Regions from separate parts of the Nitratireductor lacus genome, predicted to be linked through region 1. Evidence: predicted binding sites of a transcription regulator. Region 1 holds the regulator's gene; each other region holds the start of a gene.
What was found. Region 1 encodes PhoB, which activates phosphate uptake and scavenging genes when phosphate is short. Its sites were predicted from a motif close to TGTCATNNANCTGTCAT; they were not measured.

Region 1 (5,779 bases):
CGGCTCGATCTACATGATGCTGATCGTGCTCGTCCTGGCGCTGCCGATCGGCGTTGCCGCCTCGATCTACCTTGAGGAGTTCGCACCGCAGAACAAGCTGACCGATCTGATCGAGGTCAACATCAACAATCTGGCGGCCGTGCCGTCCATCGTCTTCGGCCTCCTCGGCCTCGCTGTGTTCATCAATTTCATGCATCTGCCACGATCCGCTTCTCTTGTGGGCGGTCTGGTGCTGACGCTGATGACATTGCCGACGATCATTATCGCAACGCGCGCGGCGCTGCGGGCCGTGCCGCCGTCGATCCGCGCGGCAGCCCTCGGCCTTGGCGCCTCGCGCACACAGACGGTGTTTCACCATGTGCTGCCGCTGGCCGCGCCCGGCATCCTGACGGGTACGATCATCGGTCTGGCGCAGGCGCTCGGCGAAACGGCACCGCTGCTTCTGATCGGCATGGTGGCTTTCGTGGCCGATTACCCGACCACGCCGCTCGATCCCGCAACGGCGCTGCCGGTTCAGATCTATATGTGGGCGAACGAAGCCGAACGCGCGTTTGTCGAGCGCACTTCGGGCGCTATCATCGTATTGCTGCTGTTCCTCGCCGTGATGAACATCACCGCCATTATTCTGCGGCGGCGCGTCGAGCGTCGCTGGTAACGGAGTGGAAGGACATGAATATGCTCACTGATGCTGCTGTTGAAGAAGCACTGGATGCGAGCCAGAAGCCAAGGCCCCTCAAGATGCGCGGCGAGAATGTGCGTGTCTTCTACGGCGAGAAGCAGGCGCTTTTCGATGTGAACCTGGATGTCCTGGAGAACCAGGTCACGGCGCTGATCGGCCCTTCGGGCTGCGGCAAGTCCACGTTCCTGCGCTGTCTCAACCGCATGAACGACACGATCGATATCTGCCGCATCGAAGGCAGGATCACGCTCGACGAGCAGGACATCTACGATCCCAGGATCGACGTGGTGGAACTGCGTGCCCGCGTCGGCATGGTGTTCCAGAAGCCCAACCCGTTCCCCAAGTCGATCTATGAGAACATCGCCTACGGACCGCGCATTCACGGTCTGGCATCGAAGAAGGCGGAGTTCGACGAGATCGTCGAGTCCAGCCTGCAAAAGGCCGGTCTCTTCAACGAGGTGAAGGACCGTTTGCATGAGCCTGGAACGGGTCTCTCCGGCGGCCAGCAGCAGCGTTTATGCATTGCGCGCGCCATCGCGGTTTCGCCCGAGGTGATCCTCATGGACGAACCGTGCTCGGCGCTCGACCCCATCGCCACCGCCAAGGTGGAGGAGCTGATCGACGAGCTGCGCGAGAACTACACCATCGTCATCGTCACGCACTCCATGCAGCAGGCGGCGCGCGTGTCGCAGCGCACGGCCATGTTCCATCTGGGCAACCTTGTCGAGGAAGGTCCGACGGACAAGATGTTCACCAACCCGGATGACAAGCGCACCCAGGATTACATCACCGGCCGCTTCGGTTGACGCACAGATAAGGAACCAGATCATGGGCGAGCACACAGTCAGCTCCTTCGATGAGGAACTCGGTGAGATCGACCGCCTCATCCGCGATATGGGCGATCTCTCCGGTGCGATGACCCGCGCCTCAACCAATGCCCTGCTCAACTCCGACACTGCGCTCGCGCAGCGTGTCATCTCCGACGACACGATCATGGATGCCAAGCAGCGCGATCTCGACGAGCGTGCGATTACGCTGATCGCCAAGCGCCAGCCGATGGCGCAGGACCTGCGCAGCGTTGTGGGTGCCATTCGCATGGCAGCCGATCTGGAGCGCATCGGCGATCTCGCCAAGAACATCGCCAAGCGCGTGAGCGCGGTCGGGCAGAGCGCCACGCCGCGCACGCTCGCCCATTCCATCGATGCGATGGCAGGTCTGGTGCTGCATCAGGTCAATGCGGTGGTCGAGCACTATGTGAAGCGCGATGCCGAAGCGCTGATCCGGTTGCGCGACGAGGATGAGAAGATCGACATCCAGTATACGTCGGTGTTTCGCGAACTGCTGACCTACATGATGGAGGATCCGCGCAATATCACGTCGTGCACGCATCTTCTGTTCTGCGCCAAGAATCTCGAACGCATCGGCGATCACGTGACGAATATCGCCGAAAATGCCTATTATGTGGTGACGGGGGAACAGCTTCCGGTCCAGCGGCCGAAGCTCGATGAAACACAGATGACGGTCGATGCGGATGCGTAGACGGCCGTAGCAATGCCCTAGGAGAATGCCTTCCATGATTGCCCCCAAGGTCATGGTCGTTGAAGACGACGAACCGCTCTGCGTCCTGCTGAAATACAATCTGGAGGCCGAGGGTTATCAGGTAGAGATGATATCGCGCGGCGATGAAGCCGAGGTGCGCCTGCAGGAAAATGTCCCGGATCTGCTCGTTCTGGACTGGATGGTCCCGGCTGTGTCGGGCATCGAACTGTGTCGCCGGCTTCGCATGCGCCCGGAAACCGAGCGCCTGCCGATCATCATGCTCACCGCGCGCGGTGAGGAAAGCGACCGCGTTCGTGGTCTTTCCACCGGGGCCGACGATTATCTCGTGAAGCCCTTTTCGACGCCGGAGTTCGTGGCGCGTGTCCGCGCGCTCCTGCGCCGGGCCAAGCCGGAAGTGCTGTCAACGGTTCTCTCCGTCGGCGACATCGTGCTCGACCGGGAATCGCACCGCGTCTACCGGCGCAAGAATGAAATCCGTCTCGGGCCGACAGAGTTCCGTCTTCTGGAATTCATGATGCAGCACCCGGGCCGCGTTTTCTCGCGCAGCCAGTTGCTCGACAATGTCTGGGGTGAAACGATCTATATCGACGAGCGCACGGTTGACGTCCATGTGGGCCGGTTGCGCAAGGCTGTGAATCAGGGCCGGCTTCCCGACGTGATCCGCACCATTCGCGGCGCCGGCTACGCGATCCGTGAAGCCTGAGACAGACCGACACAAAAACCCCGGCGCAATTGCCGGGGTTTTTGCATGTCGTTGCAGTCGGTTCGATCACTTCATGAGCGTGCTTGCGGGCCTGCCATGTTCGTTCCGGGCAACCGCAAAGCTCGTCACCGGCTCAAGGGTGGCCGTCAGCTTGCCGTCGTCCGTAACGTCCCATTCCAGAACCGCGTCGTCATAGACGAGCGCCGGATCAACATAGACACATGTCGCCATAACACGCGGAGCCTCGTTTTCGAGCTCACGCATCGAGACGGGCCTTTCCGCCTCGCACTCCTCGAATGTCTCATAGACAGGCGTGGGGGCGGGAAGTTCGCGGCATTCGGCCATGTTGCCGGAGCAGCCGACAATCAGAAGAAGCGCAGCGATGTGTTCCATGGCGTTCTCCTTTCACTGTCTCCCCGAAGCGGAAGCCATGGATGGTCCGCCTCGCCGGGTGCCGCATTCGTTTACGTCATTGTCCCTTTGTTTAACCGCGTCTCCTCAGCAGCCCCATGATCAGGGAAATGGCAAGAAGAGCGAGGAAAATATAGAACAGGATCTGCGCGATCCCTGCGGACGCGCCTGCAATCCCACCGAAGCCGAGGGCGCCGGCGATGAGCGCGACGACCAGAAATATGAGTGCCCAGTAAAGCATGCTGTCTCTCCGTTTAGTTATGGCTGTTAAACGTCTGCGCAGGGAGATTGGTTCCCGGTCGAAAGAAAACCGGCAAAATAAAAGGCCGCCGTGGAGGGGCGGCCCTTCGGAAGCGGCGAAGCCAGCACTCAATCAGGCAGCGGCGCGTGCCTGGTGATCGAAGAACAGCGCCTGGCTGATCAGCGCCTTGACCATTTCGGGACTGAACGGCTTGGTGACCAGGAAAGTCGGCTCCGGGCGTTCACCGGTCAGCAATCTCTCCGGGAAAGCCGTGATGAAGATGACGGGAACGGTCGCCGCTTCGAGAATTTCGTTCACGGCATCGAGGCCCGAGCTTCCATCCGCAAGCTGGATGTCGGCAAGCACCATTTTCGGCTGTGTCTTCGCGAACATCTCTACGGCCTGCTTGTGCGTGCGGGCGTTGCCGACAACCCGATGACCGAGGCTTTCGACCATCTCCTCGATATCCATGGCAATCAGAGGCTCATCCTCGATGATCAGGATATCGGTTGCCACCTGGCGGGAGATCTCCTCGCTGGCCTCGTGCAGCATTGCGTTGATACCGTTGAGATCGGTCTCAAGAATCTCCGCTGCCTCCTCCGGCCGAAAGTTCTCGACCGCCACCAGAAGGAAAGCCTGGCGTGGACGTGGCGCGAGGGATGACAGATTGCTCGAGGCGCGCTGTTCCCAGGCAGAGGCAGGGGCGGTGTCGGGCACTGGCACATCAAGCGTTTCGAACAGCGATGTGAACAGCCTGAAGAGCGCGATCCTGTCGGTCGACGCTTCGGGAAAGATGCTCGTGTCGGCAATAAGCGCTTCAAGCACCGCGGCCACCAGGGCGTCACCGCTCGATTGAGAACCGGATACCGCTCTTGAAAAGCGCCGCAGATAGGGAAGGTGCGGAGCGATACGCGCTGACAGGGTCATGGATTTCAGGTCTCCCTCGTAACGTGGCAATGGGAACAATGTACATTTATGATGTGTGAAACGCCCGTTCCGCGAAAATGTTCCGCGGGGACGGAACGATTTCCGAACGGCGGCGTTTGGCAAGACACGAGACAGTGATGGCGCGGGGCAATCGCATATGTCCGGGCCAGTGGGAGACAAGACCTCATGGATGAAGACAGGGCATGAATTACGGCAAACCCAACACCCGAAGCGGCCTGGATAGGCGTGGCAAGGACGATGATCCTCTCGGCGCAAACTCCGAGATCGGGCGCAAGCTCAGGCAATATTACGACGATTTGATTGCGGAAGACATTCCGGATCGGTTCAGCGACCTGCTCAATCAGCTCGAGCAGAAGAGCAGTGCTGGTACCGCCGGAAACGAGGATTGATATCTATGAGTGTGTATCCGGGCTTTCGTGACGATCTTCTGGCTGCCGTGCCCAGTCTGCGCGCGTTCGCGGTTTCGCTTTCGAAGAATGCCGACCGGGCGGATGACCTGGTTCAGGAGGCGCTCGTCAAGGCGTGGGACAAGCAGGCAAGCTATCAGCCGGGCACAAATCTGAAGGCATGGCTCTTCACCATCCTGCGGAACGAGTTTTATTCTCAGATGCGCAAGCGCAAACGCGAGGTCGAGGACAGCGATGGTGCCATCACGGCCCGTCTCTCCGTTCATCCGCCCCAGGAGGGGTCGGTCGACCTCAAGGACTTCCGCCGTGCGCTCGAGCAGTTGCCAGAAGATCAGCGCGAGGCGATCATTTTGATCGGCGCGTCAGGTTTCTCCTATGAGGAAGCCGCCGAGATCTGCGGCTGCGCCGTCGGCACGATCAAGAGCCGTGTCAGCCGCGCCCGGACGCGGTTGCAGGAAATTCTGGCTATATCCGGTGAGAATGATTTTGGGCCGGATGCCATCTCCACCCAGATCACCAATTCGGTCTTCACCGCTTAATCGGATTGCTGTCCGGCCCCGGCAGGCGAAGAGCCGATCGCCTGCGCGAGCGCTTCGATAAGATCGCTGTCCTTGTAGGGTTTTTCGACAATCGCGACGCCGTTGAAGGTCTCGAAGACCTGATGGTTGGCGGCATAGCCCGTTGCAAAGATAAAGGGTATGCGCCGGCTTTGCAGAAGGCGGGCGAATTCGTCCGTCCAGTTGTCTGAAATCTTGATGTCGAGAATCGCGGTCGAGATGCGGCCCGCTTCGAGAATATCAGGCCCAAGCGCGTTGAATGAGGCGATGGTC
Region 2 (5,779 bases), on a different contig from region 1:
AGGGCGAGCGGATTCGCTCAATCTCGCCGTGGCAACGGGCGTGATGCTTTATGAAATCCGGCGTGCGGCGCTGCCGCTTGAAGAAAGAGCCGACGCATGAGCGCGCGGGCCATCGGGTTCTACGCGCTGCTGATCGTGCTCTTCACGGTCGCAGATCAGGTGGTGAAGGAAGTGGTTGAGACCATGATGCCGCTGCATGAGCGGATCGAGCTTCTGCCGTTCCTCTCGCTTCTGCATTCACGCAACACCGGCATTGCCTTCTCCATGTTTTCCGGCATGAGCGACATGGCACTCAGCCTCGTGATGGCAGGCGTGATTCTGTTCATCGGGTATCTCGCATTGCGCACGGGGTCTGCCCAAAAATGGGCACGGCTCGGCTTCGCGCTCATTCTGGGTGGGGCATTCGGCAATCTCATCGACCGGCTCACCAACGGTTTCGTCACCGACTACATCTATTTCCACACGCCGGTCTGGTCGTTTGCGATCTTCAATCTGGCCGATGTGTTCATCACTGTCGGCGCGGGACTTGTCATCCTCGACGAGTTTCTTGACTGGCGGCGCGGCCGCACGGGCGGCGAGACGCGCGCGGATTGACCTCGCGTCCGCCGCGCCGCAAAGTCTGCGATCATCGATGACCGTAACCAGCCGGAGTGAGTGATGGCGGACACGTTTCAAGCGGTTCTGATTTCGCGCGACGAGGACAAGAAGCAGTCCGTCGAATGGACGGAGCTTTCCGAAGACGATCTGATGGAGGGCGACGTTACAGTTGCCGTGGAGGCGACCACCGTCAACTACAAGGACGGGCTCGCCATCACCGGAAAGGCGCCCGTGGTGCGACGCTTTCCCCTCGTGCCGGGCATCGATTTCGCCGGCACGGTTGTGAAATCCTCCCATGACGGCTGGAAAGAGGGCGATAAGGTCATTCTCAATGGCTGGGGCGTGGGCGAGACGCATTACGGCGCCTATGCCGGGCGCGCGCGGGTGAATGGCGACTGGCTGGTGCCGCTGCCCGATGGCATGAGCGCGAAGGACGCGATGGCTGTGGGCACTGCTGGCTATACGGCCATGCTGTGCGTTATGGCGCTGGAGCGTCACGGCATCACCCCGGAGCGTGGGCCGGTGGTGGTGACGGGCGCTGCCGGCGGTGTCGGCTCTGTCGCCATCGCGCTTCTGGCCGGGCAGGGGCATCACGTGATCGCCTCCACCGGGCGAGCATCCGAAGCCGACTACCTGAAGGAGCTGGGCGCATCAGAAATCATCGACCGGGAGGAGCTTTCCGGTCCCGCCCGTCCCCTCGGCAAGGAGCGCTGGGCAGGTGGCATTGATGCGGTGGGCAGCCACACGCTCGCCAATGTGCTTTCCATGACCTCCTATGGCGGCGCGGTGGCGGCCTGCGGGTTGGCGCAGGGCATGGACCTGCCGGCCAGTGTCGCGCCGTTCATCCTGCGCGGCGTCTCGCTATTGGGCGTTGATTCCGTCATGGCGCCGAAGGAGCTGCGCATGGAGGCCTGGCAGCGCATTGCCAAAGAACTCGACCACAAAAAACTTGGCGCCATCGCAAGCGTCGTGCCGTTCAGCGACGTGATTTCGGCTGCAACGGACATCATCGAGGGCAGGGTGCGCGGACGCGTGGTTGTGGAGATGCCCAGTTAAGCCATTCGCTAAAATTCGAACGGCCAGCCAAAAGCTTCCGTAATGCCCGCCGCCTATTGTCTGCGCCATGACAATGGCGGGGAAAAACAAAGGCGACCCGAAGCCGGCAAGGACGCTCCCCCCGGAGCGGCAGCCGCGCAAGAGGATCCGCATCAGGCCACCGGCGCTGGCGCCGGTGCGGCTTCCCGTGCCGACGCATCATGGCGAATTGGCCATCGGCCTGGCGATTCTGCTGATTGCGGGGCTGAGTCATCTGACCGGTGCCTCACCGCTCATCAGCATGGCGCTCCTGGCACTGGGTGGCGTTGCGCTGGCGCTCGCCCTTCGGGCGTCCATGGTGGATCGACGCATGGCATCGGTTCTGGCCGAATCCGAAGCGGTCAATCGCGGCGAGCTCGAAGAACTGGCCGACCGCATGTGGGAGCTGCGCGAAAGCGAGGAGCGCTTTCACGGGCTGGTGGATGCGCTGGGTGACCTGATTGTCCACCGAGACCGCAGCGGCCGCATCGTCTATGTGAACCGCGTGTTTGCAGACCTTCTGGGCCGCGACCCTTCCACCCTGGTGGGCCGCACGCTGAGCCAGCTCGGCATCGATATCGGCCTCGTGCCCGATGCCGCCTTCACCGATGGCGAATGCCTGAGCTCCACCGATGTGGCGATCCACACGCGTGGCGGGGTGCGCTGGTATTCATGGATCGAGCACTCGGTGCGCGACGACAGCGCGGATTCGGTGTCGCACCGGGCCATTGCGCGCGACATCACCGCCCGCAAGCGGGCCGAGACGGCGCTGATCAACGCGCGCGAACGCGCCGAACAGGCAAGCCGCGCGAAATCGAGCTTCCTCGCCACGGTGAGCCATGAAATCCGCACGCCGATGAACGGCATTATGGGCATGGCGACACTTCTGGCCGACACGGAACTGACGCCCGAGCAGCGCACCTATGTGGGCGCGGTATCCACTTCTGCGAGCGCGCTTGTGGCGCTGATCGAGGACCTGCTCGACTATTCCAAGATCGAGGCGGGGCGGCTGGAACTGGAGCCCCAGGCGCTCCCGGTGAACGAGCTCGTGGAGAACGTGGTCGAACTGCTGTCTGCCCGCGCCTTTGCGAAGAACATCGGCCTTGGCTGCTACATCGCGCCGGATGTGCCCGAAACCATCACGGCGGATCCGGGCCGCCTGCGCCAGGTGCTGATCAACCTGCTCGGCAATGCGCTGAAATTCACCGACGAGGGCGGGGTGACGGTCGCGGTTTCGCGCGCGGAGAAGAATGGTGCGCCGGCGCTGCGGATTGCCGTTTCCGATTCCGGCCCCGGGCTCGAAAAGGACGATATCAGTCGCATCTTCAAGGACTTCGAACAGGTGGACGGCAGCTCCACCCGCCGCCATGGCGGCGCGGGGCTCGGCCTTGCCATCACCAAGCGCATTGTCGACGCGATGAATGGCTCGATCAGCGTGGCGAGCACGCCGGGCGAGGGCTCGGAATTTGCCGTGCTCCTGCCGCTGGGCGCGGAGGCGGAAGAGGCGGGCCGCGTCGAACCCGTGCTTGAAGGGATCAACGCCGTCATTCTCTCGCCCTTCGCACAGGAGGCCGAGACCATCGCCATGACCGTGCGTGTCCATGGCGGGCGCGCGGCCATCGCCGCCACTGCGGAGGATGCGGCAAGGCTCGCCGAGGAGAGCGGCCGGCCGTTCAACACGGTGCTGGTCGACGCCTCGCTCGAAAGCGACGATGGCGCGCTGATCACCCGTCTGCACAAGCTCGGCGTGGGCGGAGATCGTGCGCTGACGCTGATCACGCCTTCCGAGCGCGGGCGGCTTCCCGCGTTTCGCGCCAGCGGCTATGGCGCCTTTCTCGCGCGACCCGTGCGTGGCAGGACGCTTCTGCGCCAGCTTTTGGGCAGCAAGGGCGAGGCCATCTGGCCGGCTGCCGAAGCGCTCGGCCGCACGCATGATGCCGGGACCATGGGCCGGCGCGCGGGCGGGCTCAACATTCTGGTCGCCGAGGACAACGAGATCAACGCCATGCTGGCGCGCGCCACACTGTCTCGCGCGGGGCATCGGGTCACGCTCGTCTCCAACGGGCGCGAGGCGGTGGAGGCGGTGAGCGCGCCGGGCACACGCTTCGATGCGGTGCTGATGGACCTGCACATGCCGGTGATGGACGGGCTCGACGCCATCAACGCCATCCGCCGGCACGAGGAGGAAACCGGGCTGGCGCCACTGCCCATCCTCGTTCTCACCGCCGACGGGCAGGAGGAGACGCGCAGCGGCGTGCTTGCCCATGGCGCCAATGGCTTTGTCACCAAGCCGCTCGACCCTGACGAACTTCTGGCCGCGCTGGAGCTGCAGGTCACGGCCTGAAAACAGGGTGGGGGACAGACCCAGGTGCGGAATGAGCGGTTCGATTGGGCGGGTTGCGAATGCCGCTTCTCCGTGCCTTCACCCTCATCCTGCGCTTCCTGAGCCTGTCGAAGGGCGAAGGGCGGGGTGAAGGCATGCACGACCCTCGCCACCGCCGCTGCACTCCATGCCGCCCTCGCCCTTCGACACGCTCAGGATGAGGGCTGTGTGTGTCTTCCCCTTCCAAGCACCGCGTCATCCCGGGCTTGACCCGGGACCCATTGAGAAGCGAGGCCGGGTGTCGCAGAAGGTGCTGCCGGTGAAGCAGGGGCGATGCCCGGATCGCACACCCGCTTGCCGCTCACCCCCTGTGACGGTAGTGTCATAGTTCTGTCGCAAGCGACCACTATTTCAGCGTCAACGCCAAGCGGAGGAGAATCAGCAATGCAGGGCATCACGCTGAACCGGGCCCCTCTCGATGACCAGGCCGCAAGGCCGCCGCTCGCCGGCGATGCCGGGGATGCGCTTCTGGGCCGCATCGGCTCGCTCGAAGTGCGCCTTGCGCGCAGCGAGGAGGAGATTGCCGCGGCCCAGAGCATTCGCTACCGGGTTTTCTACAATGAGATGGGCGCGAAAGCGCCGCTCGGCGCGCTGAATGCCGACCGCGACGCGGATGCATTCGATGCCGTGTGCGACCACCTTCTGGTGTTCGACACCGCGCTTCCGGGCGAGGATGTGGACCGCATTGTCGGCACCTACCGGCTCCTGACGCCGGAGGGCGCGCGCCGGGCCGGAAAATTCTATTCCGCAGACGAATTCGCCATCGAGACGCTGATGGCCCGCCATCAGGGCCGCCGCTTTCTGGAGCTTGGCCGCTCCTGCGTTCTGCCGCCCTACCGCACCAAGCGCACAATCGAGCTTCTGTGGCAGGGCATCTGGGCCTATTGCCGCAAGAAGCGCATCGACGTGATGATGGGCTGCGCCTCCTTCCCCGGCGTCGTGCCGGCCGCCCATGCGGAAGCGCTCTCCTTCCTCGGGCATTTCTGCCAGGTGGAGGCCGAGTGGCATGTGCGCGCCGTCGCCAGCCGCTATGCCCCGCTCGACCTGATGCCGAAGGAAGCGATCCAGACCCGCTCGGCGCTTGCCGCCATGCCGCCCCTCGTCAAAGGCTATCTGCGCCTCGGCGCCCGCTTTGGCGATGGCTGCGTGATCGACCATGATTTCGGCACCACGGATGTGTTCGTCGTGCTGCCGGTGGAGGCGATCTCGGATCGGTATATTAATTACTACGGGGCTGAAGCGCAGCGTTTTGCGGCTTGAGGTTGCGAGTTTCTCAGTTCGTTTTGTTCCGTCTTCCGCCTGCTGCGTTCGCAGCATTTGTGTCTCTGCGCTGCTACAATTGGTGGCCAGAATCATGTGGGAGACCAAAGCGTGGCGGAAAAATTCACCGTACTCATCGATGAAAGTGGTGAGCCTGGTATCAAGAGAATCCGTTCCGAAACATCAGGCGGTGCTTCTCCGTATATGACTTTAGGTGCTGTTCTTATTAAGGAATCATCTCGAAATCATATTGAACAATTCTTGGTAGATCTTTGTGCTGAATTCAAGCGCGACAATCTTCATTGCGCGAGTTTGAATCATAATCAAATAGTCAAGTTTGCAAAAACTGTGTCGAATCTTGAATTGACGTTATTTGGTGTAATCTCCAGGAAGGAAACGTTGCGGGATTACAAGTATTCAATATCGAATGATAGTGGAAAGTGCTATAATAAATGCTCTCAGTAT
Region 3 (5,779 bases), on a different contig from region 1:
CACCCGGCGACACCGAAAACGAATGAGGTAAGCACCGTGTCCGATCTTCTGGTCAAACCCGCAGGCACCACCGGCAAGGTGCATGACATCACACCGGAATCGGCGGGCTGGGGCTATGTCGGCTTCGGTCTCTACCGTCTGAAGGCAGGTGAAACGGCCTCCGAGGCGACCGGGGACCGCGAGTCAATTCTCGTTCTGGTCGAGGGCAAGGCGGAGATTTCCGGCGCAGGCAGGGATTTCGGCGAACTGGGCGAGCGCATGAATGTCTTCGAGCGTCTGCCGCCCCACGCGGTCTACATCCCCAATGGCGCTGAATGGCAGGTCAAAGCCACGACGGACTGCACGCTCGCTGTCTGCACCGCGCCCGGCAGGGGCGGTCATGAGGCGCAGGTGATCGGCCCCGCCGGCATCAATCTTGAAGAGCGCGGCAGGGGCGCCAACACGCGCTTCATTCACAACATCGCCATGGAAGGCCGCGACGTGGCCGACAGCCTGCTCGTCACCGAAGTCTATACCCCGCAGGGCAACTGGTCGTCCTATCCGCCGCACCGTCATGACGAGGACGATTTCCCGAACATGACCTATCTGGAAGAAACCTATTACCACCGGCTCAACCCGGCTCAGGGCTTCGGCTTCCAGCGGGTATTCACCGAGGATGGCGAACTGGACGAGACCATGGCCGTCAGCGACCACGATGTGGTTCTGGTGCCGAAGGGGCACCATCCCTGTGGCGCGCCCTATGGCTATGAGATGTATTATCTCAACGTGATGGCCGGTCCCTTGCGCAAATGGCGCTTCGCGAACCACCCGGATCATGACTGGATATTCCAGCGGGATGCAAAAGCCGGCTGATTACAAATCAGGTGCTCCGGGCGTCGCTCCCGCGAAAGGTTGATGCCATACTGCCCCGCAGTGTGCTGAGTCGCACCCGCCATTCGCGGCAATGGCGTGCGAACGAGGTCTGGGGAGGGGCATGGACTATACGGAACTGACCAAGGCGTTCGGCGCATTTTTCGCCATCATGAACCCATTCGTGAACCTGCCGATCTTTCTGGCCCTGACGGCGGGCTTCACGGTGCAGCAGCAGCGGGTTCTGGCGTTCAGGATTGCCATTTTCTCCGCCATCATGTGCGCGGTTATCCTGTTCGCGGGGCAGGCGATCATCAGCTTCTTCGGCATAACGGTGGACGAGTTTCGTGTGGCCGGCGGTGTCGTTCTCGCCCACATTGCCTGGTCGATGCTGAACGGGAGCGGCTTTTCTTCCCACCATGGCACCGACCGGGAAAAGGATCACATGGGTGATCTGTCGGGGCTCGCATTCTATCCGATCACCTTTCCGATGATCGTCGGCCCCGGCACCATCGCAACGCTGATCATCTACACGGGACACGCCGGCGGGTTTGAGGCGACCCTGGCCATTGGCGCCGTGGTTGCCGTCATCCTTGCGATCCTGTTCGTCGTCCTCTTCTTCGCATCCGGGATCGGACGCGTGTTGAGCGAGACCATGCGCGTCATCACCACGCGGCTCATGGGCATGATCCTGCTCGCCATCGCGGTCGAGATGATCGTCGCTGGCGTGAAAGCCGTGTTGCCGGGACTGGCCTCATAAACGCCCAGCTCTAGCTCCTGAGCGCCTTGACCAGCCGCACCGACCGTCGCAGGGCGGTCAGTGCCGCGCCAAGGGCAACGATCCAGAGCGCCACTGTCAGCACCACGCCGTGCCCGCTCCACAACGGTTCGAACAGCGAAAGTGCCGCAGCGGCCGTGATTGCAGCCATGCGATGCGGCTTGGCCATGGGGCCGGAAAAGTCTGCCTCTCGGCCACAGGAGCGTCCAAGCTCACGCACATAGGCGGTGAGAACGGCGAAGCCGGCGGCGGCCCAGCCGAGCGCCGGTAGGCCCACGCCATAACCCACGCCGACGAGGATCGCGATATCGGCCACACGGTCGGGGAATTCGTTCCAGAAGGCTCCGTCCGGCGAACCCTTGCCCGCCTCCACGGCCACCATTCCATCGAAAAGGTTGCACAGGAGGCGGCATTGCACAAAAAGGCCGCCCAGAAAAAGGAGTACAAGCCGCGCCGCACCATCGGTCTCGCCCGTCTGCCAGAAGGCGAGGCCGGCGAGCGCTGCAAAACCCATACTCGCCATGGAGATCTGGTTGGGCGTGATGGAGGTTGCGGCCAGCCAGCGTGTCACGGTGTGGGCCCAGCCGGTGTCGCGGCTGGCCAATGGGCGGCGGTTTTCGGTCTCGCTCACGGTCGGGCACTCCATAGGGTGTAGGTATAGAGGGCCGCATAGGATGTTGCGACCGTCAACGGTACGGTGATCGTTGCCAGAATTTCGGGCGTCCCGGCAAGGCTGTGAATGGCGTAGAGAAGGGTCAGCGAGGTGAGGCCTGCGTAGAGCGGAGGCAGAACGAGGCCGGAAAGCCCCTCATGGCGCGCCACCAGCGTTTCGATGAACCGCTTGAGGAAAAGGGTTATGCAGGCGGAGAGGCTTCCCTGAACGACGCCCGCCAGCAATGGGCCAGGCGTTGCATGGCCCCGGTTGGCGAACACCGCCCACGCGCCCATGGCGAGAAACGCAAAACCCATGTGCACGGCGCTGCTTTTCGCCAGCCGGGCCAGCGCCGATTTCATGTCAGAGACCACCAGTAGCGCACGAGGTGGAAGAAGATGGGGGCCGAGAAGATCACCGAATCCAGCCGGTCGATGAAGCCGCCATGGCCGGCGATCAGGTGTCCCCAGTCCTTCACGCCACGGTCACGCTTGATGGCCGACATGACGAGCCCGCCGAAAAAGCCCATGAGCACGATGACAAAGGACAGCAGTCCCGCCTGAACCGGCGTGAACGGCGTCATCCAGAAGAGGGCCGCACCGACGAGTGTGGCGCTCAGCGCACCGCCGACAAACCCCTCTACCGTCTTCGATGGAGAGAGCTTCGGCGCGATTTTGGTGCGTCCGATGAGCTTGCCCCAGACATATTGCAGCACGTCGCTCGACTGCACGACGACCACCAGGAAGGCGATCAGGAGCAGGTTGCGCCCTTCATAGCCGGGGATCTGCAGCGTGAGCAGTGCCGGCACATGGGAAACGCAGAAGACGCAGATCATCAGCGCCCATTGCACTTCCGCGACCCGCACAAGGAAATGATCCGTGTCGCCACGCAGTGCCGAGACGATGGGCATCAGGAGAAATGCGTAGACCGGCACGAGGATCGAATAGAGCCCATACCAGTCGATATAGACGAGATAGTATTGAAGCGGCAGCACGAGGAAGAAGGCGGAAGCGAGCGCCCAGTGATCGCCGCGCCGCGTGTCGGTCAGCGTCACGAATTCGCGCAAGGCAGCGAAGGAGGCGAAGCCGAAGAGAAGGATCGCACCCATCCGGCCGAAAAGCAGCGCACCGCCCATCAGGATGATCATCACCCACCAGGCGTTCACCCGGTCGTTGAGGTTTTCGACGACGGCATTGGACCCGTCGGGTGAAAGCCTGCGCTGGAGGAGATGTCCCACAAGCGAGGCGGCAATGAGAACGGCGGCAAGTCCGCCGAGCAGTTTCAGAAGATCGATCTGGTGCTCGGTCATCACGCGTTCCCTTGTTTGACGCCGGACAGGGATAAGAGCGCGTTGCGCGCGCGGGTGAGGAAAGCGTCCTTGGCTTCGTCTTTGCCGACACGCAACGGCGCACCGAAGGTAACCGTGCAGATAAGCGGCACGGGAACGAACTCTCCCTTGGGCATGACGCGGTTCAGATTGTCGATCCACACCGGCACGAAATCCACATCGGGCCGCGCTTTTGCGAGATGAAAGATTCCGCTCTTGAAAGGAAGAAGAGCGGCATCGGTCTCATTGCGTGTGCCTTCGGGAAAGATGATGAGGGAAGCGCCTCCATCGAGCGCATCGGCCATCTGCCCTATGGGATCGCTTGCGCGCGTGTCGCGGTTCCTGTCGATCAGCACTGCATTGAATACGTCTCGGCCGATGAAACGGCGCGTGGGGGATTTCAGCCAGTAGTCTGCGCCGGCCACCGGGCGGGTTTGCCGGCGCATGCGGACGGGCAGAACTGTCCAAAGCAGGATAAAGTCGCCGTGGCTGACATGGTTGGCAAAATACACCCGCTGCCGCGGGACGGGCTCGATGCCTTCCCAGTCGGCCCGCACCGCGGTGATGAAGCGTGCGAACAGCGTAATCGCACCCGCTGCCAGACGCGCTATGATTGCCATTGTCCCTCAAGCCCTGAACCGATTCGATCCCTGCTCTTGTATAGGACCGCCGTGAACAAGGCCAACCGCGTCAAAACATGACCCCGGCATGAAATTTCCATAACGGAAAAGGTATGGACAATGCATTCTGCAGATGCTGTCATCCAACCGTAACAATAGCCGACCAATAGAGACCGGTCCTAAACCGGCGTTCGACGCTACAGGGAGATGAAACATGAAACTTCGCGCAATGCTTTCCGCAGCCACAGCGTTGACTGTGGCGCTTCCGGCAATGATCGGCGTCGCACAGGCGCAGACCCAGGTCCAGTTCTGGCATGCCTTTACCGGTCGTCTTGGTGAACTTCTGGAAAAGCAGGTCTCCGATTTCAACGCCAGTCAGGATGATTATGAAGTCGTTGCCACGCTCAAAGGCAATTATTCGGAAGCCTTGAATGCCGGCATCGCCGCCTTCCGCGCCGGCGAGCAGCCGCACATTCTGCAGGTGTTCGAGGTCGGCACGGCCACGATGATGGCAGCCAAAGGCGCGATCAAGCCGGTCTATGAAGTGATGGCCGAGGCTGAGGCCGCGTTCGATCCAAGCGCCTACCTTGCTCCGGTTGCCGGCTACTACACCAACACCGACGGCGAAATGCTCTCGCTGCCCTACAACTCTTCGACGCCTGTTCTCTACATCAACAAGAACGCGCTCCAGGAAGCCGGTCTCGATCCCGAGGCGAAGCCTGCCACCTGGCCGGAGGTTGAGGAAATCCTCGTCAAGCTCAAGGAAGCCGGCTCGGAATGCCCGCTGACGACGGCCTGGCAGTCATGGGTTCATCTCGAGAATCTGAGCGCCTACCACAATGTGCCCTTCGCCACCGAAGCCAACGGGTTTGCCGGCACCAACACCGAGCTTGCCTTCAATGGCGACCTGCAGGTCAAGCACATCGACAAGATGGGTGCGTGGGCGAAGGATGGCCTCTTCAGCTATTCGGGCCGCCGCAATGAGGGCGGTGCGCGTTTCCGCTCGGGCGAATGCGCCATGTTCACCGAATCGTCGGCCGGTTACGCCGGCGTGAAGGCCGAGGCCGACTTCCCCTTCACCGTGACCAACCTGCCTTACTGGCCGGATGCGGAAGGCGCGCCCTACAACACCATCATCGGTGGCGCTTCGCTGTGGGTCATGTCGGGCCATGAGGCCGAGGAATATGCCGGCGTTGCTGCATTTCTGAATTACCTGTCCAGCGCTGAAGTGCAGGCTCAGTGGCACCAGGACACCGGCTATCTGCCGATCACCACGGCTGCCTATGAGCTGACCAAGGAGCAGGGCTTCTACAACGAGAACCCTGGCACCGACGTCGCTATCCTGCAGATGACCGGCAAGGCTCCGACGGAAAACTCCAAGGGTATCCGCCTTGGCAATTTCGACCAGATCCGCGCCATCATCGACGAGGAACTGGAAGCCGTCTGGCAGGGCCAGAAGGACGCCAAGACAGCGCTCGACGAAGCCGTGAACCGCGGCAACGAGCTGCTGCGCCGCTTCGAGCAGTCGACGCGATAAGTCTGTGAAACCTGCG
Region 4 (5,779 bases), on a different contig from region 1:
GGTCATAACAAGGTGTGAACAATCGGCTTCTCCCGCCCAGGCACGTGGAATCCGGTTCAATGTCCATCCCAATCATGCCCCAAGGAGTTCAGAATGCGGGATTTCGCGCTCGAGGTTCACTTTTCCCGCTGGGAGTTCAACGCCCGGCATCACATGACCGCTTCCGACATGGAGAGCATGACGCTTGGCGAACTGACGCAGATGGCCGGGCCTTCCGCGCGCGAAAATCTTGATGCGCTGTGGCTCGGCTATACGGAAACATGGGGCGCGCCCGACCTGCGCGAGGCCATTGCCGCCACCTATGACGGTCTTTCCGCGCGTGACATTCTCTGCTTCGCCGGGGCGGAGGAAGGCATCTATGCGGCCATGCGGGTGATGCTTTCATCCGAGGATCACGCCATCGTTTCCGTTCCAAACTACCAGGCTGCGGAGACCGTGCCGCTGGGGCTGTGCGCGGTGACCGGCGTTCCGCTTCTGGAAAACGACAACTGGCGGCTCGATCTCGATGCGGTGCGTGCCGCGATCCGTCCCAACACGAAGCTCATCTCGGTCAATCTGCCCAACAATCCGACCGGCGCCCTGATGCCGCAGGAGGATTTCGCGGCCCTCGTGGCGCTATGCCGCGAGCACGATCTCTACCTTTTTAGTGATGAGGTCTACCGCCTGCTCGAACGCGACGAGGCCGGGCGCCTGCCGCAGGCAGCGGAAGCCTATGAAAAGGGCGTTTCCCTCAACGTCATGTCCAAGGCCTACGGCCTGCCGGGCCTGCGTATCGGCTGGATCGCCAGCCGCGACACGGCGCTGTTGCAGAAGCTGGAGCGCTACAAGCACTATCTCTCCATCTGCAATTCCGCCCCGAGCGAACGGCTGGCGGTCATGGCGCTTTCGGTGAGCGACCGGATCCTCGCGCGCAATCGCGCGCTTATCGCAGAAAATCTGGAGAAGATGGATCGTTTCTTCGCAGAGTATCCGGACCTGTTCGACTGGCGGCACCCGGATGGCGGCTGCGTTGCCTATCCACGCTACAACGGGCGGGACGGTGTCGAGCGCTTCTGTCATGACCTCGTGGAGCAGGCGGGCGTTCTGCTGTTGCCCGCCTCGGTCTACCATTCAGAGCTGATGAAGACGCCTGCGGGGCGCTTCCGCATTGGCTTCGGACGCAGGGGCATTGAAGCCGGGCTTGCGGCGATGAAGGACTTCCTCGCGCGCCGGCACAACGACATCGCGCCCGGCTGAGAAAGCATCGGCACAAAATGTGCGGCCGGAGGTTTTCAATACGGGGTGAGATGCTGTAAAGCTTTGACGTTTACGAATACGTCAATTAAGGGGATAGCCAATGGCGCTTCCGGCCGTTTTCGACACATTGCGTTTGCCCGTCGTCGGCGCGCCGCTGTTCATCATCTCGCATCCGCCGCTGGTGGTAGCGCAATGCAAGGCCGGTGTGGTGGGCTCGTTTCCCGCGCTCAACGCCCGCCCCAAGGAACAGCTCGACGAGTGGCTTTCGCAGATCACCGAAGAGTTGGCCGCGCATGACGCACAGAACCCGGATCGCCCCTCCGCCCCCTTCGCGGTCAACCAGATCGTTCACCGTTCCAACGACCGGCTGGAGCACGATCTGAGAGTCTGTGTGGATCACAAGGTGCCGATCGTCATCACCTCACTCGGCGCGGTCGAGGAAGTAAACCAGGCCGTCCATTCCTATGGCGGCATCGTGCTGCACGACATCATTCACGACCGCCATGCACGGAAGGCCATAGAAAAAGGCGCTGACGGGCTGATCGCGGTTGCAACCGGGGCCGGCGGCCATGCCGGCACGCTTTCTCCCTTTGCCCTGGTGCAGGAAATCCGCCAGTGGTTCGACGGGCCGCTGCTTCTTTCAGGCGCCATCGCCAATGGCGGTGCGGTTCTTGGCGCACAGGCCATGGGCGCGGATCTTGCCTATATCGGCTCGCCGTTCATCGCCACACACGAAGCGCGTGCGCCGGACGATTACAAGGAAATGATCGTCTCTTCGCGCGCAGCCGATATCGTCTATTCCAACCTCATTACCGGCGTGCACGGCAATTATCTGAAAGGCTCCATCGTCAAGGCCGGCATGGACCCCGACAACCTGCCGGAAGCCGATCCGTCGAAGATGAATTTCGCCAGCGCCGATGCAAAGGCCTGGCGCGACATCTGGGGCAGCGGACAGGGTGTCGGTGCGGTGGGCGAGATCACCGGAGCAGGCGCGCTGGTGGATCGGCTTGTGGACGAGTACGCAGCCGCAAGAAAGCGGCTCTGCGGCCCTCGCTAACAATTTCGCGCATTACCCCGGCAGGCCGTCCAGCCGGGTTACCTCATCCAGCCCGTTATCCCAGTTCGCCCGGCTGGAAAGACAGATATGCGCATTGGGCCGGATATCAACGGGCGTATCTAGGCTGCCGGCAGGAACGACGATCATCGCGCCCCCCGCCTCCGCCCTCGGCAGGGCTGAACCACAGCTTCGGCAGAAGCTCCTCCTGTGTCGCGCATCGGGCACGCGATAACTCTCGATACAGTCTTCGCCTGAAAGCCAGGTGATCTCGGCCTCGCTCGAAAACAGATTGGCCGCATGGGCGGAGCCCGATCCTTTCCTGCATCGTGAACAGTGACACAGATAAAAGCGCTCGAATGTGCCTGAGATCTCAAATCTCACCGTGCCACACAGACACGTGCCGGAATGCTTCGTACTCATGGTTTGTTTCCCTCCAGACAGCGCCCCTTAGGGGCAGGACCCATTAACACATCCGGCAGAGAACCGCATTCGATGCGTACCACCCCGTACCTGCCGGAGCTGTGCACTGTCAAAAAACCGTCACCCAGGCGACATCCAGGTTTCATCCACACCCATTAGGCGAAAGAGCAACAAGGGCGGAAAGCCCGCGGGAGAGCCGCAACAAGGCGCTTAACGGGATCAGCAAATGCTTGAAATTCGACAGGTCACCCGACGCTTCGGACAGAACACGGCCGTGCGCGACGTGGAACTGGAAATCGAACAGGGCCAGATGGTCGGTGTCATTGGCCGCTCGGGCGCCGGAAAATCGACGCTTCTGCGCATGATCAACCGGCTGATCGATCCTTCAGAGGGCTCGATCTCATTTCAGGGCAAAGAAGTATCAGCTCTTAAAGGCGCGGAGCTTCGCCGCTGGCAACGCGACTGCGCCATGATCTTCCAGCAGTTCAATCTGGTGCCGCGCCTCGACGTGCTGACCAATGTCCTGCTCGGGCGCCTCAACCATCGTTCCACCGTTCTCAACCTGATGAACATGTTCACCCGCGAGGAGCGCATCCGCGCCATCGCCGCGCTGGAGCGCCTCGACATCGCCCAGACCGCGCTGCAGCGCGCCGGCACGCTTTCCGGCGGTCAGCAACAGCGTGTGGCGATCGCCCGCGCACTCATGCAGGAGCCGAAAGTGATCCTCGCCGACGAGCCGATCGCCTCGCTCGATCCGCTCAACGCCAAGGTGGTGATGGACTCGCTTGCCGATATCAACGCCCGCGAAGGCATCACCGTCATCACCAACCTGCACACGCTCGACACGGCGCGCGCCTATTGCAACCGCATTGTCGGCATGGCCAAGGGTGCTGTCGTGTTCGACGGTCCGCCGGAAGCGCTGACCAGCGAAGCGGTGCGCACGATTTACGGCGGCGAGGAAGGCGCGGAGCTTTCCGAAGCGATCACCTCCACCAGCATCAATGTCCCGGCTCCACAGCCGGCAAGAAAATCGACCGGTCAGGCTCAACCGGCGCTCGCCGCCGTCTGACCCACGGGATCGCCTGGCCCGCGTAACGGGCCGCTCTGCCTGAAAACCCGCCGGCGGGAAAAGCCGGCACCCAAATGGAGAGACGTCATGTTCAAGAAAGCTCTTATGGGCGCCGTAGCGCTCACCGCAATGATGGTCGGCGGCGCACAGGCCGAAGACCTGAAGGAATTCCGCATCGGCATTCTCGGCGGCGAAAACGAAGCCGACCGCCTGCGCAACTTCTCCTGCATGGTCGACAAGCTTCCCGAGGTTCTGGGCGTCGAGAAGGTCGCTCTGTTCCCGGCTGCCGACTATGACGGCGTGATCCAGGGCCTGCTCGGCGGCACGCTCGACTATGCCGAGCTCGGCGCTTCGGGCTATGCGAAGGTCTATCTGGAAGATCCGGAGGCCGTTGAGCCGATCCTCACCACGGTGCAGACCGACGGTTCGACCGGCTATCACTCGGTCATGGTGGCCCGCAAGGATTCCGGCATCAAGTCGCTGGAAGACATGAAGGGCAAGAAGCTCGGCTTCGCCGACCCGGATTCCACCTCCGGTTACCTCGTACCCGCCGTCACGCTCCCCAAGGCCATCAACGCTTCTGTTGAAGAGTTCTTTGGCGAAACCGGCTTTGGCGGCGGCCATGAGAACCTGGTTCTCGAAGTTGTGAAGGGCACGTTCGACGCCGGCACGACCTGGGCTTCGGGCGTTGGCGAGTTCTCCGACGGCTACACCTCCGGCAACCTGCACAAGATGGTCGAGAAGGGCATTCTCGACATGGACGATCTGGTTGAGCTCTGGAAGTCCCCGCTGATCCCGAACGGCCCGGTCGTGGTTCGCACCTCCATGGACGCCGACATGAAGAACAAGTTCAAGACCTTCATGATGGAGATGCCGGAAGCCGATCCGGAGTGCTTCGCAGCCATCCAGGGCGGTGACTACAAGGGCTACACCGAAGTGACGCCGGCATTCTACGAGCCGATCATCGACGCCCGTCGCTCCAAGATCGGTTCCTGATCCCTTTCCCGCAATCTGACGCGCCGCCGGCCCGTGCCGGCGGCGTTGTCGCACAGGCGTGCCAGACATGACAGCAACGACCCATTCCCCGCTTCTTTCCGAAGCCGGCCAGGCCGTGGAGCGCCACTGGCGCGAACTGGCCGGACGCCGCCGGCTCTACACCATTGGCGGCATCGTGTTCATGGTTCTCGCCATGAGTGGTTCGCTCTGGTTTGCCAATGAATCGAACGCCGGCAAGTTCTTCGACCGCCTGCCCTATCTGTTCGATTTCGTGGGACAGATGATGCCGCGCGATGGCTGGGAAATCTGGCGCGCCCTTTTCGACCTGCCCTCGCCCTATGACGATGGCAGCCTGAAATACAATTATCCCGATGGGCGGATCTATCTCACCGAGACGTTCTATCTGCCCGAATATTTCTATAAAATGCTGGAGACCATCAACATTGCGCTGGTTTCCACGCTGATCGGCTTCGGCCTTGGCTTCGTTCTGTGCTTCCTGGCCGCATCGAACCTGACGACCCGGCGCTGGCTGCGCTTCTTCGTGCGCCGTTTCATGGAACTGCTGCGCGCCTTTCCCGAAATCGTCATTGCCGGCTTCTTTCTGGCCGTGCTGACCATCGGCGCCGTGCCCGCGATCATCGCAGTCTCGATCCATACGATCGGGGCGCTCGGCAAAATGTTCTTCGAAGTGGTCGAGAACGCCGATATGAAAGCCGAGGAGGGCCTGCGCGCTGCCGGTGCGAACTGGGTGGAGCGCGTGTGGTTCGCCATCGTGCCGCAGGTCATGCCCAACTTCCTGAGCTACGCGCTCCTGCGTTTCGAGATCAATGTGCGCGCTTCCACAATCATCGGTGCAGTGGGGGGCGGCGGTATCGGCGAGGCGCTGCGCCTCTCGATCAGTCGCACGCATGAAGCAAAGACGCTCGCCATCATCCTTCTCCTGTTCTGCACCATCGTCGCGGTCGACCAGCTTTCGGCCTGGCTGCGCGGGCGCCTCGTCG

Region 2: a site for PhoB is predicted at 4,375-4,391, ahead of olsB (l-ornithine N(alpha)-acyltransferase). Genes of this name have one in related genera too.
Region 3: a site for PhoB is predicted at 4,364-4,380, ahead of ugpB (sn-glycerol-3-phosphate ABC transporter substrate-binding protein UgpB). Genes of this name have one in related genera too.
Region 4: a site for PhoB is predicted at 2,821-2,837, ahead of phnC (phosphonate ABC transporter ATP-binding protein). Genes of this name have one in related genera too.

What each region holds. Positions count from the first base shown of each region.
Region 1 is NZ_JBWKMB010000003.1:171,672-177,450, forward strand. Features, by position in the region: gene pstA (phosphate ABC transporter permease PstA) at 1-655, shown strand, start outside; gene pstB (phosphate ABC transporter ATP-binding protein PstB) at 670-1,485, shown strand; gene phoU (phosphate signaling complex protein PhoU) at 1,508-2,218, shown strand; gene phoB (phosphate regulon transcriptional regulator PhoB) at 2,256-2,942, shown strand; gene AC07E3_RS03895 (hypothetical protein) at 3,009-3,335, opposite strand; gene AC07E3_RS03900 (DUF1328 domain-containing protein) at 3,427-3,594, opposite strand; gene AC07E3_RS03905 (response regulator) at 3,727-4,521, opposite strand; gene AC07E3_RS03910 (NepR family anti-sigma factor) at 4,725-4,931, shown strand; gene AC07E3_RS03915 (sigma-70 family RNA polymerase sigma factor) at 4,937-5,488, shown strand; gene AC07E3_RS03920 (response regulator) at 5,485-5,779, opposite strand, start outside.
Region 2 is NZ_JBWKMB010000002.1:215,312-221,090, forward strand. Features, by position in the region: gene AC07E3_RS02830 (TrmH family RNA methyltransferase) at 1-100, shown strand, start outside; gene lspA (signal peptidase II) at 97-594, shown strand; gene acuI (acrylyl-CoA reductase (NADPH)) at 658-1,653, shown strand; gene AC07E3_RS02845 (PAS domain-containing hybrid sensor histidine kinase/response regulator) at 1,727-4,015, shown strand; gene olsB (l-ornithine N(alpha)-acyltransferase) at 4,439-5,314, shown strand; gene AC07E3_RS02855 (DUF3800 domain-containing protein) at 5,426-5,779, shown strand, end outside.
Region 3 is NZ_JBWKMB010000009.1:14,601-20,379, forward strand. Features, by position in the region: gene AC07E3_RS09145 (DUF3329 domain-containing protein) at 1-26, shown strand, start outside; gene iolB (5-deoxy-glucuronate isomerase) at 37-852, shown strand; gene AC07E3_RS09155 (MarC family protein) at 974-1,609, shown strand; gene AC07E3_RS09160 (CDP-alcohol phosphatidyltransferase family protein) at 1,620-2,258, opposite strand; gene AC07E3_RS09165 (hypothetical protein) at 2,255-2,641, opposite strand; gene AC07E3_RS09170 (phosphatidate cytidylyltransferase) at 2,638-3,588, opposite strand; gene AC07E3_RS09175 (lysophospholipid acyltransferase family protein) at 3,588-4,226, opposite strand; gene ugpB (sn-glycerol-3-phosphate ABC transporter substrate-binding protein UgpB) at 4,441-5,763, shown strand.
Region 4 is NZ_JBWKMB010000002.1:261,361-267,139, reverse strand. Features, by position in the region: gene AC07E3_RS03030 (pyridoxal phosphate-dependent aminotransferase) at 94-1,236, shown strand; gene AC07E3_RS03025 (NAD(P)H-dependent flavin oxidoreductase) at 1,337-2,293, shown strand; gene AC07E3_RS03020 (GFA family protein) at 2,306-2,713, opposite strand; gene phnC (phosphonate ABC transporter ATP-binding protein) at 2,940-3,782, shown strand; gene phnD (phosphonate ABC transporter substrate-binding protein) at 3,870-4,778, shown strand; gene phnE (phosphonate ABC transporter, permease protein PhnE) at 4,846-5,779, shown strand, end outside.